3 linked regions of the Pleomorphomonas sp. T1.2MG-36 genome follow. The protein of the gene in region 1 interacts with the protein of each later gene in a pairwise test. Links are inferred from orthologs where the notes say so. Each region holds a gene or a part of one and is shown on either strand. Other genes may lie near its edges.

Region 1 (5,028 bases):
GTGCCGGCCGAAGCCGTGCGCGGCTTCCTCACCGACAAGCTCAGCGAAGGACAGGCCTGATGGGCGGACGGGGCGGGGCGCTGGCCGATCTCGTGTTAGCCGGCGTGCCGGTCGCCCTGTTCGTCGTCATCACCGTGATCCTGTCGGCGGCCGGGTCGGCCTTGCTCGCCTCCAACCGCACCAAGCTGCATCACATGGAGCGGCTTGGCGACCGCCGCATCAAGCGCCTCGTCGAGCTGACCGCCGAGCGGGCGCGGGCGGTGTCGGCCATCCGTCTGGCGCGCCAGGTGTCGACGGTGGCGCTGACCATCTTCGCGACGCGGGCGGTGCTGTCCCTCGAGACCGATCCCGTGCGCCTTGCCGTCTGGGCGGTCGGCGGCGTCATTCTTGCCATCCTGCTCGACGCCGTGCCGCGCGTGATTGTGTCGCTGAGGCCGGAACGATCGGCCTTCGTTCTCCTGTCGGCGATCGAGATTCCGGCCCGTCTGCTGGGGCCGCTGATTGCCGGCATCGAGAAAGCGGTGATCGCCCCCCTGAGGCTGGTCAGCAAGGCGCCGCGCGAGGCGGCCTGGACGGCGCATGAGGAAATTCGCGAGGCGGTCGACCTGCTGCATCGCGAGGGCGGCGTGGTCAAGGACGATCGCGACATGGTCGGCGGCGTGCTCGACCTCAGCGAGCTACCGCTGTCCGACATCATGGTGCATCGCACCAAGATGCGTACCTTCGACATCGACATGCCGGTCGGCGATCTCCTGAAGGCGTTGATCTCAAGCCCGTTCACGCGCCACCCCTTGTGGCGTGACGAGCCGGACAACATCGTCGGCGTCCTGCACTCCAAGGAGCTGATGCGCGCCATCGACCGCGCCGACGGCGATCCCGCCAAGGTTTGCGTCGAGACGCTGATGACGCCGCCCTGGTTCGTGCCCGACACGACGTTGGCCGCCGACCAGCTCAGGGCGTTTCTCAAGCGCAAGGTCCATCTCGCGCTGGTCGTCGACGAGTATGGCGAAGTGCAGGGTCTCGTCACCCTCGAGGATATTCTCGAGGAGATCGTCGGCGAGATCGCCGACGAGCAGGACGTGGTGGTGCAAGGCGTCCGTCCGTATCCCGACGGTTCGGCCTCGGTGGACGGGGCGGTGCCGATCCGCGACCTCAATCGCATGATGGACTGGCGTCTGCCCGACGACGAGGCGACCACCATTGCCGGTCTCGTCATTCACGAGGCGCGGATGATCCCCGACCCCGGCCAGTCCTTCACCTTTCACGGTTTCCGCTTCCGCGTGCTCAGGCGACAGCGGAACCGCATCACGGCGCTGAAGGTCGGACCGGTTGACGACGCGTTCCGCGCCTGAAATCACTCTCCGGGTGCGCGAGCGGTGACGGACAGGGCGTGCAGGCCGGTGTCGAACTCCGCCTTCAGCGCATCCATGACGAGACGCTGGCGGGCGAGGCGGCTCTTGCCCTCGAAAGCCGCCGATACCACCTCTACGACGAAATGGGTCTCGCCGCCCTCGCGCCAGCCGCCATGTCCGCGGTGGCGCTCGCTGTCGTCGATCACGTTCACATAGGACGGCGACAGCTCGGCGAGGAGCGCCGCCTCGATGCGGTTCTTGCGGGCGGAAACGGGCGGGGTCGTCGAAGTCATCGGGCATCCTCGGCGGTTGGCGCGGGCGAAGCAATCTGGCATCTGGCGACCATGCGAGGCGATTGTCAACGCCTTGCCGGCACGCTTTCGAGTGCCCATAATCGGCGGATCATGGATTCCTATTCCAAGCTCTTCGACAAACTCCGGATCAAGCCGGACAAGGAAAGCGTCGCTCGCGACCAGTTCCCGCCTTGCGATTGGGACGGGTGCGAGAGCGCTGGCGCCTATCGCGCGCCGAAAGGCCGGGGTCGCGAGGGGCAGTATCATCACTTCTGCCTGGAGCATGTGCAGCTCTACAACAAGTCCTACAACTACTTCTCGGGCATGGGAGACGACGATGTCATCGCCTTCCAGAAGGACGCGCTGACCGGCCATCGCCCGACCTGGACGGTATCGGTCAACCGCTGGGGGCAGACCGACCCCAACGCCGGCCATCACGGACGGCCTGCCGAGCCGACCTACAACGATCCGTTCGGCGTGTTCCACGGGTCGCGGTCGGGCGGCATGCGGGCCGAGCCCGAGGAGCCGCGCCGGCGCGTGTCGCCGATGACACAGCGCGCCTTCGAAACGTTGCACCTTGAGGTTGGCGTCTCGAAGGAGGAGATCAAGGCGCAGTACAAGGTCATGGTCAAACGCCACCATCCCGACGCCAACGGCGGCGATCGGTCCTCAGAGGAACGGTTGCGGGAGATCATCCAAGCCTATAATTACTTGAAGACTGCCGGTTTCTGTTGATCGGCCGCATTTTCCCGATTCGACGGAGCGACTTTTTCCTCCGCTTGGTCGCTCCAGGAGGTCTTATGGCTCAGCAGACGTATGACGCGCCGCTGCCCGATATCCGGGTCTCGGTCCGCGAGGTGTTCGGTATCGACACCGATATCGAAGTGCCCGCCTATTCCAAGGCTGACGAACACGTTCCCGATCTCGATACGGACTACCTGTTCGATCGTGCCACCACTCTCGCGATCCTGGCCGGCTTCGCGCACAATCGCCGCGTCATGGTGTCGGGCTATCACGGCACTGGCAAATCGACGCATATCGAACAGGTGGCCGCCCGGCTCAACTGGCCGCTGGTGCGCGTCAACCTCGACAGCCACATCAGCCGCATCGACCTCGTCGGCAAGGACGCCATCGTGCTGCGCGATGGCAAGCAGATCACCGAGTTCCGCGACGGCATCCTGCCCTGGGCGCTGCAGAACAACGTGGCGCTGGTGTTCGACGAATATGATGCCGGCCGTCCCGACGTGATGTTCGTCATCCAGCGCGTGCTGGAGGTGGCCGGCAAGCTGACGCTGCTCGACCAGAACCGCGTCATCCGCCCGCATCCGGCCTTCCGCCTGTTTGCGACGGCCAACACCATCGGCCTCGGCGACACGTCCGGCCTCTACCACGGCACGCAGCAGATCAATCAGGGCCAGATGGACCGCTGGTCGATCGTCACCACGCTCAACTATCTGCCGCACGACCACGAGGTCGGCATCATCGCCGCCAAGGCCAAGTCGTTCACCGGTCCGGAAGGCCGCGACACGCTGTCGAAGATGGTGCGCGTCGCCGACATGACGCGCTCGGCCTTCGTCAACGGCGACATATCCACGGTGATGAGCCCGCGTACGGTGCTGACCTGGGCCGAGAACGCCTCGATCTTCGGCGACGTCGGCTTTGCCTTCCGTCTCACCTTCCTCAACAAGTGCGACGAGACCGAGCGGGTGCAGGTCGCCGAGTTCTACCAGCGTTGCTTCGGCAAGGAATTGCCGGAGAGCGCCGCGAACATGGTGCTCACCTGAGGCGACGATGGCCAGCGAGCGGAGCTACAGCGGCAGCTGCCAGTGCGGCAACATCAGGTTCTCGGCCGAACTCGTGCTCGGCGAACTGGTGGCCTGCAACTGCTCCCGCTGCCGCCGCGTTGGCCACCTTCTCGCCTATCTGCCGGAAAGCGATTTCCGGGTGACGATCGGCGAGGCCGGCGTCTCCGAATATCGCTTCCACACCGGACGGATCGCCCATCGCTTCTGTCCGGTGTGCGGCATCCAGCCCTATGCCACCGGTACCGCGCCTGACGGTACGCCGTCCATCGCCGTCAATGCCCGCTGTCTCGACGGGGTCGATCTCGACACTCTGCCGATCAAGCGGTGCGACGGAGCTTCCTACTAGGGAACGGAGCATCGTGTCCTCCTCCAACCAGGCCAAAGGCAAGGAAATCGCCATCGAGCCGCTCAAGAAGGCGGTGACGACGGCGATGCGGGCGATTTCGGGCGACGGCGAGCTGGAAGTGGTGTTCGCCGCCGACCGGCCGTCGCTCAACGGCCACAAGGCGCGCGTGCCCGATCCGCCGCGTCGGCCGTCCGCCTTCGACGTTGCCGTCACCCGTGGCGCCGGCGATGCGCTGGCCCTGCGCCTTGCCTGTCACAACGAGACGGTGCATCGCACCTTCGTGCCGGAGGGACCGCGCGCCAAGGCGGTGTTCGACGCCATGGAGCAGGCGCGGTGCGAGGCGCTCGGCGCCCGCGTCATGCCCGGCGTCGCCGGCAATCTCGCCGCCATGCTCGAGGAGCGCTACCTCCGCGCCAATCTCCAGCACATCGAGAACCGCGACGATGCGCCGCTGTCCGAGGCGGTGGCATTGATGGTGCGCGAGAAGCTGACCGGCGCGCCGCCGCCGAAAAGCGCCCAGGCGCTGATGGACGCTTGGCGAGACTTCATCGAAGAACGCGCCGGTGACGACCTCGCCGACCTCGCCGATGCCATGTCCAGCCAGCAGGCCTTCGCCCGCGCGACGCGCAATCTTCTCGTCAACCTCGAAATGGGCGACGAGCTGGGCAGCGACCCCGATCAGGACGACAACCAGGACGGCGAGCAGCAGGAGGCCGAAGACAGCGAGGCGTCCGCCGAGCCCGCCGACGACGCCGATGCCGACCAGACGGCGGCTCGCGAGCGCGAGGTCGCCGGCGAGGATCAGGAGTCCTCGGAGGGCGACTCCGAATCGGAGATGTCCGACGATCCCGGCGACTTCGATGAGGAAGACGATTCAAGCGACCCCGGCGAGGCCAAGCGTCCGGAACTGCCGTTCACCAACCAGCCGCCGGTCAGCGACTACAAGGTGTTCACCACCAAGTTCGATGAGGTGACACGGCCGGAAGACGTCTGCGACGGTGCCGAACTGGACCGTCTGCGCGGCCTTCTCGACAAGCAGCTCGCCAATTTCGCCGGCGTGGTGGCGCGGCTCGCCAACCGCTTGCAACGTCGCCTGATGGCGCAGCAGAACCGTGCCTGGGACTTCGACATCGAGGAGGGCATCCTCGATACGGCGCGCATCACCCGCGTCGTCACCGACCCGCTGGCGCCGCTCGCCTTCAAGATGGAGCGCGACACCGACTTCCGAGACA
Region 2 (3,308 bases), on another replicon or contig:
ATGCGGGTCGGCGCCTCGCCGAAGCCCATGGCTGGTACCGAAAGCGCCAGCACCGCCACCGGCGGGAAGGTCTGGCCGATGTTGACGACGGCGCGCGACAGGGCGAGGAACTCGGCGCCGGCCGGCCTCGTCACGAAGATGGCGAGCCCGACGGCGACCACGGCGGCGGCCAGCGTCGACACGGCGACGGTGAGCAGATGCGACAACGTCAGGTCGATCAGGCTGCCCTGATTGTAGATCGGCGGTGCGCCGTTGTTGGTCAGCGGCGCCAGCAGGCCGGCAAAGCGATCCGGCGCCGCGAGAAAGGTGATGAGCGTCAGGAAGACGATCAGCCGCAGGAGGGTGCCGGGGCGGATCATCTGGGCCGCGCCGCCCGGCCGGCAATGCTGTCGAGACTGACGCGGCCGATCGGCGCTCCGGCGGCGTCGACCACCGGCGCCGTCTTGCGGCCGGACCAGAGCAGCACGCCGAGGCCCTCGTAGAGGCTGGCATCGGCGGCAAGCGGTGCACCGTCCGCCTCGCCGGGTTCGACCGCCGCACCGACCGTGCCGAGCGTCAGGTAATGGAAGGGGCGGTCGAGGGAGCCGATCAGGTCGTCGACGAAGGCATCGGCCGGTCGGGCCAGAATGTCGGCGGCCGGCGCATATTGCTTGAGGCGGCCACCGTCCATGACGGCGATGCGGTCGCCGAGATGGACCGCCTCGGCCATGTCGTGGGTGACCAGCAGTATGGTGGTGCCGGTGCGCCGCTGGATGGCCTTGAGGTCGGACTGCGCCTTGGCGCGGATGATCGGATCGAGGGCCCCGAACGGCTCGTCCATCAGCAGGAGGGCGGGCTTGGCCGCCAGCGCGCGGGCGACGCCGACGCGCTGCTGCTGGCCGCCGGACAGTTCGTGCGGATAGCGGCCGGCGAACTGGGCGTGATCGAGCTGGAACAGCTCCATCAGTTCCTCGACGCGGGCGGCCACCGTCTTGCGGTCCCAGCCGAGCAGCATCGGCACGGTGGCGATGTTGCGGGCGACGGTCCAGTGCGGAAACAGGCCGTGGTTCTGGATGGCGTAGCCGATCGAGCGCCGGAGTTCGTGCGCCGGCATCATCGACACGTCGTTGCCTTCGATGAAGACGCGGCCCTCGGTCGGCTCGATCAGCCGGTTGACCATGCGCAAGAGCGTCGACTTGCCCGAGCCGGAGGTGCCGACGATGACGGTGATCGTGCCGGACTCGATCTCCATGTGGACGTCGTTGACGACGGGGATGTCGCCATAGACCTTGGTGAGATGGCTGAGTTCGATCATGCCTTACCCTTGCCGGAAATCTCGATGACGGCGTCGAGCACGACGGCGGCGGCGAAAGCCAGCGCCACCGGCGGCAGCGCGCCGAGCAGGATGAGGTCGGTGGCCGTCTGGCCTAGCCCCTGGAACAGGAAGACGCCGAAGCCGCCGCCGCCGATCAGCGCCGCCACCGTGGCAAGGCCGATGTTCTGGACGAGGACGATGCGGATGCCGGTGAGAACGACCGGCAGCGCCAGCGGCATTTCCACCTGGAGGAGGCGCTGCCGGTCGGTGAGCCCCATGCCGCGCGCGGCGTCGACCACGGCGCGCGACACCCCGGACAGGCCGACCACGGTGTTGGCGACCATCGGCAGCAGCGAATAGAGGAACAGCGCCAGGAAGGCCGGCGCCGTGCCGATGCCGCGAATGCCGATGGCATGCGCGCCCGGCACGTTGGCGGCGATCCAGCCGAGCGGGGCGATCAGGATGCCGAACAGCGCCATCGACGGAATGGTCTGGATGATGTTGAGGACGTTGATCATCGGGTCGCGGACGGCGCGGACCTGATAGGCGAGGACGCCGAGCGGCAGACCGATGGCGACGGCGGCGGCCAGCGAGCCGGCGGCGAGCACCACGTGGTTGATCGCCTCGCGCCAGAACACGTCGGCGCGGTTGCGGTATTCGGCGATGAGCGACAGGTGGCTCCAGGCGCCGGAGGCGAGCAGGGCGACGATCAGCGCCGCCGTGGCGACCAGCGCGACCAGCCGGCCGACTGGGCCGAGCTTCAGCCGCACCATGGCGTCGGTGACCAGCATGGCGGTGGCGAACACCCCGACCCAGAAGCCGCTGGCCGGCGCGATGCGGGCATAGGGGTTGTCGGTCGGCGTCAGGTGCGTGCCGGCGGCGCCGACGCTGAGGGCGAGGGCGCCGATGGCCAGCGCGCCGAGGACGAGGCGGAACACCGGGCTGCGGCTCGCCACGGCCGTGACCAGCGCGGCGACGAGAACGGCGGTGACCGCGGCGGCCTCCATCGGCGGCAGCGCGTCGAACAGCCGGAGGCCGGTTCCCGAGGCGATGCGGGTCGCCCGGAAGGTGGCAAAGGGCAGTGCCAGCGTCACGGCCACCAGGATGGCGATGACGACGCCGAGACGGTCGACCCGCGGCGCGGCGGCTCCGTCCGTTCCGGCATCTGAAAGCGTCGTCATGGCAATCCTTCGGCTGGGAAAGGCGGAGGGGCAGAACCCCTCCGCGTCAGGCTGTTACTTGAGGAAGCCCTTGGTCTTCAGATAGTCCTCGGCAACCGCCTTGGCCGGCTCGCCGCCGATCTGGACGCGGGCGTTGAGGTCCTGCAGCGTCACAAGGTCGAGGCTTTCGAAGATCGGCTTCAGCGTGTCGGCGATCGTCGGGTTGGCCTTCAGCACCTCTTCGCGGACGATGGCGGTCGGCTGGTAGACCGGCTGCACCGCCTTGTCGTCGTCGAGCACTAGGAGGCCCGAGGGGGCGATGGCGCCGTCCGTGCCGTAGACCATGGCGGCATTGGCGCCGTTGGTCTGGTCGGCCGCCGCCTTGATGGTGGCCGCCGTGTCGCCGCCGGACAGCACGATCAGCTGCTCGGGCGTCAGCTTGAAGCCGTAGGTGGTCTGGAACGAGGGCAACGCGGAGGCCGAATTGACGAACTCGGCCGAGCCGGCCAGCTTCACTTCGCCGCCCTTGGCGACCCAGGCACCGAAATCGCTGAGCGACTTGACGCCGGCCTTGTCGGCCACGTCCTTGCGCAGGGCGATGGCCCAGGTGTTGTTGGCCGGCGACGGCGTCAGCCAGACGATCTTGTTGGCGTCGTAGTCGAGCTTCTTGGCTTCCTCGTAGGCCTTGGCGGCATCCTTCCACAGCGGATCGTCGGCCTTGTTGAAGAAGAAGGCGGCGTTGCCGGTGTACTCGGGATAGATGTCGATCTCGCCGGCGGTGATCGCCTGGCGCACCACCGGCGTTCCGCCGAGCTGGATGCGGTCCTCGACCTCGATGCCGGAATTCTGAAGCG
Region 3 (3,131 bases), on another replicon or contig:
TCTGCCACTGTCACGCTTCGCGGTGATGAAGCATCTCGGCGTCCTTGAGGAAGCCGGGCTGGTGGTCACCCGCAAGGTCGGGCGCGAGAAGTTCCACTATCTCAACCCGGTTCCCATTCAGGACGTGAGCGATCGCTGGATCTCGCGCTACGCCTCGCCGTTTGCGCGCGGTCTCGCCGACCTCAAGGGCGGATTTCAGCAGGGGATAGCCAAAATGAATACTGTGACGGTCAAGCCGAAGCACGTTTACGAGCTTTTCATCGACGCCTCGCCCGAGGCGGTATGGGCGGTTCTCACCGACGATGAGAAGACGCCGCTCTGGCAGCACTTCAACATGACCTCGCGCACCGAGTGGCGTGTCGGCGGCAAGATCGAGTTCCTGTTGGGGGGACATGCGATGATCGTCGGCGAGCTGCTTGAGCTGACGCCGCCCAAGCGCCTGTCCCACAGCTTTGCCGCGCGCTGGTCGGAAGACGTGGCGGGAGACCCGCCATCGCGTGTCACCTGGGAGCTGGAGCCGGCCGGCGTCGGAGCCACGAAACTGACGCTGGTGCATGACGACTTCGGTGGCGATACGACCACCAGCCGCATGGTGTCGGCCGGCTGGGTCGAGGCGATCTCGCGCCTGAAGACGCTGGTGGAAACGGGTCGAAGCTTCGACATGCCGGGGCGGCCGGGCGCCTGAGCGACGCAAAAAGGGCCGCCCCGACTGGGACGGCCCGATGCCTTAGGGAGCAAAACGCTCCGGACTTAGTTGGCGAACACCACCGTGTTCTTGAACTGCGGCTCGTTATCGCGGGCCGCCGGGTCGAAGGTCGTTACGATCCGCGCGCCTTCCGAACCATGGGTACCGATCATGGCGCCCGAGTTCAGGTTCTGCTCGACCGCCGCGTAGCGGTCGGCGTCAGCCTTGGCGGCGGCAGCGTTGGCCGGGTTCTCGATAACCACGGCGCTCTTGAACTGCGGGTCGTTGTCACGGGCGGCCGGGTCGAAGGTCGTCACGACCCTCGCAGCTTCCGAACCATGGGTGCCGATCACGGCGCCGGACTTCAGGGTCTGCTCGGCGGCGGCGTAACGGGCAGCGTCGGCCTTGGCAGCAGCGGCGTTGGCGCCACCGTCATTGAAGAACGTGTTGAGGAACTGCGGGTCGTTGTCGCGGGCGGCCGGGTCGAAGGTCACGCCGGCGGCGCTGGCGATGGAGGGGACCAGAGCGGCGGCGAGGGCGGCGGTGAGAAGGAACTTGGTGTTCATGATGTCTACTCCAATTGGGGTGGTCTTCTGTCGAAGGCCGTCTTCCATGTCTTGGCAGCGGGGAGGTCTTGTTCGCTGCCGATGACCCTCATTTGGAGCTTGACCGTTCACGTTCAAACCGGTCGCCGCTGACGTATGCGAGCGATCCAGTTGAACGAAAGTCGCGAAAAAGTGTCTACGGAGTTGAACGTATTCGGAGGATCGGGAAAAACCCTCGGTCTCCTGCGGGAAACCGGGCCGAGATTGGTCATGTCGGGTCTCCGGCAATGTGAACATGGCCAGGGAGCGATCACGAAAGCCCCAGCGTTTTGCGCGAAAATTTCTTCGATGGACGGCTAAAAACCGGCTTTCCTGGCGCTTGAAGGCTGTCCGTGGCGGGCTTTAGGCTCTTGCGACAAACGAAAAGCCCCCGTCGACGCAGCGACGAGGGCTTTCCAAAACGCATCGGCAGTGGCCTGACCTTACTCCGCGGCCGCCTCGTTGACGGCGATACCGGCCTCCTTCAGGTGAGCCTGAAGCTCCTGCTTCTGGAACATCTCACGGACGATGTCGCAGCCGCCGACGAATTCGCCCTTCACGTAGAGCTGCGGCAGCGTCGGCCAGTTGGAATAGGCCTTGATGCCATCGCGCAGTTCGGGGTTGTCCAGCACGTTGACGCCCTTGAACGGCACGCCGAGGTAGCCGAGGATCTGCACGACCTGCCCGGAGAAGCCGCACTGTGGAAAGTCCGGCGTGCCCTTCATGAACAGGACGATATCGTTGCTCTTCACTTCGTTGTCGATGAACGACTTGATGTCAGCCATGGGTCTACCTCGGTCGATCGGATTCAAGGTCCGAATTGGAAGCATTCAAAGTTAAGGCGCGCTGGTCTGAAGTGCAAGGGCATGCAGCTCGCCACCCATTTTTCCTTTGAGTGCGTCGTAAACGAGTTGATGCTGCTTGACCCGCGACAGGCCGCGGAAGGCTTCCGATACGACGATGGCCGAATAATGATCGCCGTCTCCGGCAAGATCGCGGATTTCGACGCTGGCGTCCGGCAGCGCTTCCTTGATCATCGCCTCGATGTCTCTTGCCTGCATGGCCATGTCGAGCATCCTTCTTCTCGTTGCCGGCCGGGAGTCGCCCGGCACCCTTCGATCAGATGGCATCATCCGGTCAAAAAGGAAATGCTCCGGGCTGACACCTTCGAGCATATTCCGCAGATCCGGATCGGCCGTGCTTACGCCTTGCCGCCCATGAAGGCCGGGAACCAGCCATCATAAGCCGCCTTGAGATCGGCGATGGACGCCTTGCCGGCGGGGCCGAAGTCGACCGCGTCGCCGCCCACCGTTCCGACCCGCTCGACGCTGACGCCGGCCTTGGCGGCGTCGGCCAGGATGGCGGCGCTGTCGCCAGGCTTCACGGCGATCAGGTAGCGGGCCTGATCCTCGGCGAACGCGGCCACGTGCGGCGCTAGGCCGCCAAGCGCGACGCTGACGCCGCGCCGGCCGGCCATGGCCATTTCGGCCAGCGCCACGGCAAGGCCGCCGTCGGAAAGGTCGTGACAGGTAGAAACGCGGCCGGAGGCGATGAGACCACGCACGAAGTCGCCGTGCTTCTTTTCAAGCGCAAGGTCGACCGGCGGCGGCGTGCCTTCCTCGCGGCCGTGCAGATCGCGCAGATAGACGGATTGGCCGAGGTGGCTGCCGTGGCCGCCGATGAGAAGAACCTCGTCGCCATCGGCCTTGAAGGCGATGGTGGCCATCTTCGTCACGTCCGGCAAGAGGCCGACGCCGACGATGGTGGGGGAGGGCAGGATGCCTTCGCCGTTGGTCTCGTTGTAGAGCGACACGTTGCCCGAGACGATCGGGAAGTTCAGCGCCCGGCAGGCCTCGGCGATG

Evidence for each region. Proteins that work in one complex are often made in the same cells at the same time.
Region 2: the proteins of QQZ18_RS16595 (region 1) and QQZ18_RS22745 interact in binary tests that used the Escherichia coli proteins (3 or more experiments, as listed by UniProt). The link is inferred for Pleomorphomonas sp. T1.2MG-36 from one-to-one orthologs.
Region 3: the proteins of QQZ18_RS16595 (region 1) and grxD interact in binary tests that used the Escherichia coli proteins (3 or more experiments, as listed by UniProt). The link is inferred for Pleomorphomonas sp. T1.2MG-36 from one-to-one orthologs.

The regions. Positions count from the first base shown.
Region 1 is NZ_CATNLY010000034.1:174,966-179,993, reverse strand. Bases 1-2,715 are described here. They hold QQZ18_RS16595 (BolA family protein), read right to left. Parts: upstream 1,646-2,715; coding sequence 1,355-1,645; downstream 1-1,354. Other genes in these bases: cobS (cobaltochelatase subunit CobS), read left to right, coding at 2,446-2,715; QQZ18_RS16590 (J domain-containing protein), read left to right, coding at 1,757-2,380; QQZ18_RS16600 (HlyC/CorC family transporter), read left to right, coding at 60-1,352; aroB (3-dehydroquinate synthase), read left to right, coding at 1-60. Outside these bases: more of cobS, read left to right, coding at 2,716-3,429; QQZ18_RS16580 (GFA family protein), read left to right, coding at 3,437-3,796; cobaltochelatase subunit CobT, read left to right, coding at 3,810-5,028. UniProt on the Escherichia coli protein: Transcriptional regulator that plays an important role in general stress response. Has many effects on cell morphology, cell growth and cell division. Acts by regulating the transcription of many genes, including dacA (PBP-5), dacC (PBP-6), ampC and mreB.
Region 2 is NZ_CATNLY010000053.1:8,824-12,131, reverse strand. What follows is about bases 384-3,308. They hold QQZ18_RS22745 (ABC transporter permease), read right to left. Parts: upstream 2,476-3,308; coding sequence 1,291-2,475; downstream 384-1,290. Other genes in these bases: osmF (glycine betaine ABC transporter substrate-binding protein OsmF), read right to left, coding at 2,530-3,308; QQZ18_RS22750 (ABC transporter ATP-binding protein), read right to left, coding at 384-1,294. Outside these bases: QQZ18_RS22755 (ABC transporter permease), read right to left, coding at 1-359; more of QQZ18_RS22750, read right to left, coding at 356-383.
Region 3 is NZ_CATNLY010000001.1:934,021-937,151, reverse strand. The notes cover bases 384-3,131. They hold grxD (Grx4 family monothiol glutaredoxin), read right to left. Parts: upstream 2,055-3,131; coding sequence 1,713-2,054; downstream 384-1,712. Other genes in these bases: purL (phosphoribosylformylglycinamidine synthase subunit PurL), read right to left, coding at 2,471-3,131; QQZ18_RS04370 (BolA family protein), read right to left, coding at 2,106-2,336; QQZ18_RS04380 (hypothetical protein), read right to left, coding at 751-1,251; QQZ18_RS04385 (ArsR/SmtB family transcription factor), read left to right, coding at 384-685. Outside these bases: more of QQZ18_RS04385, read left to right, coding at 1-383. UniProt on the Escherichia coli protein: Monothiol glutaredoxin involved in the biogenesis of iron-sulfur clusters.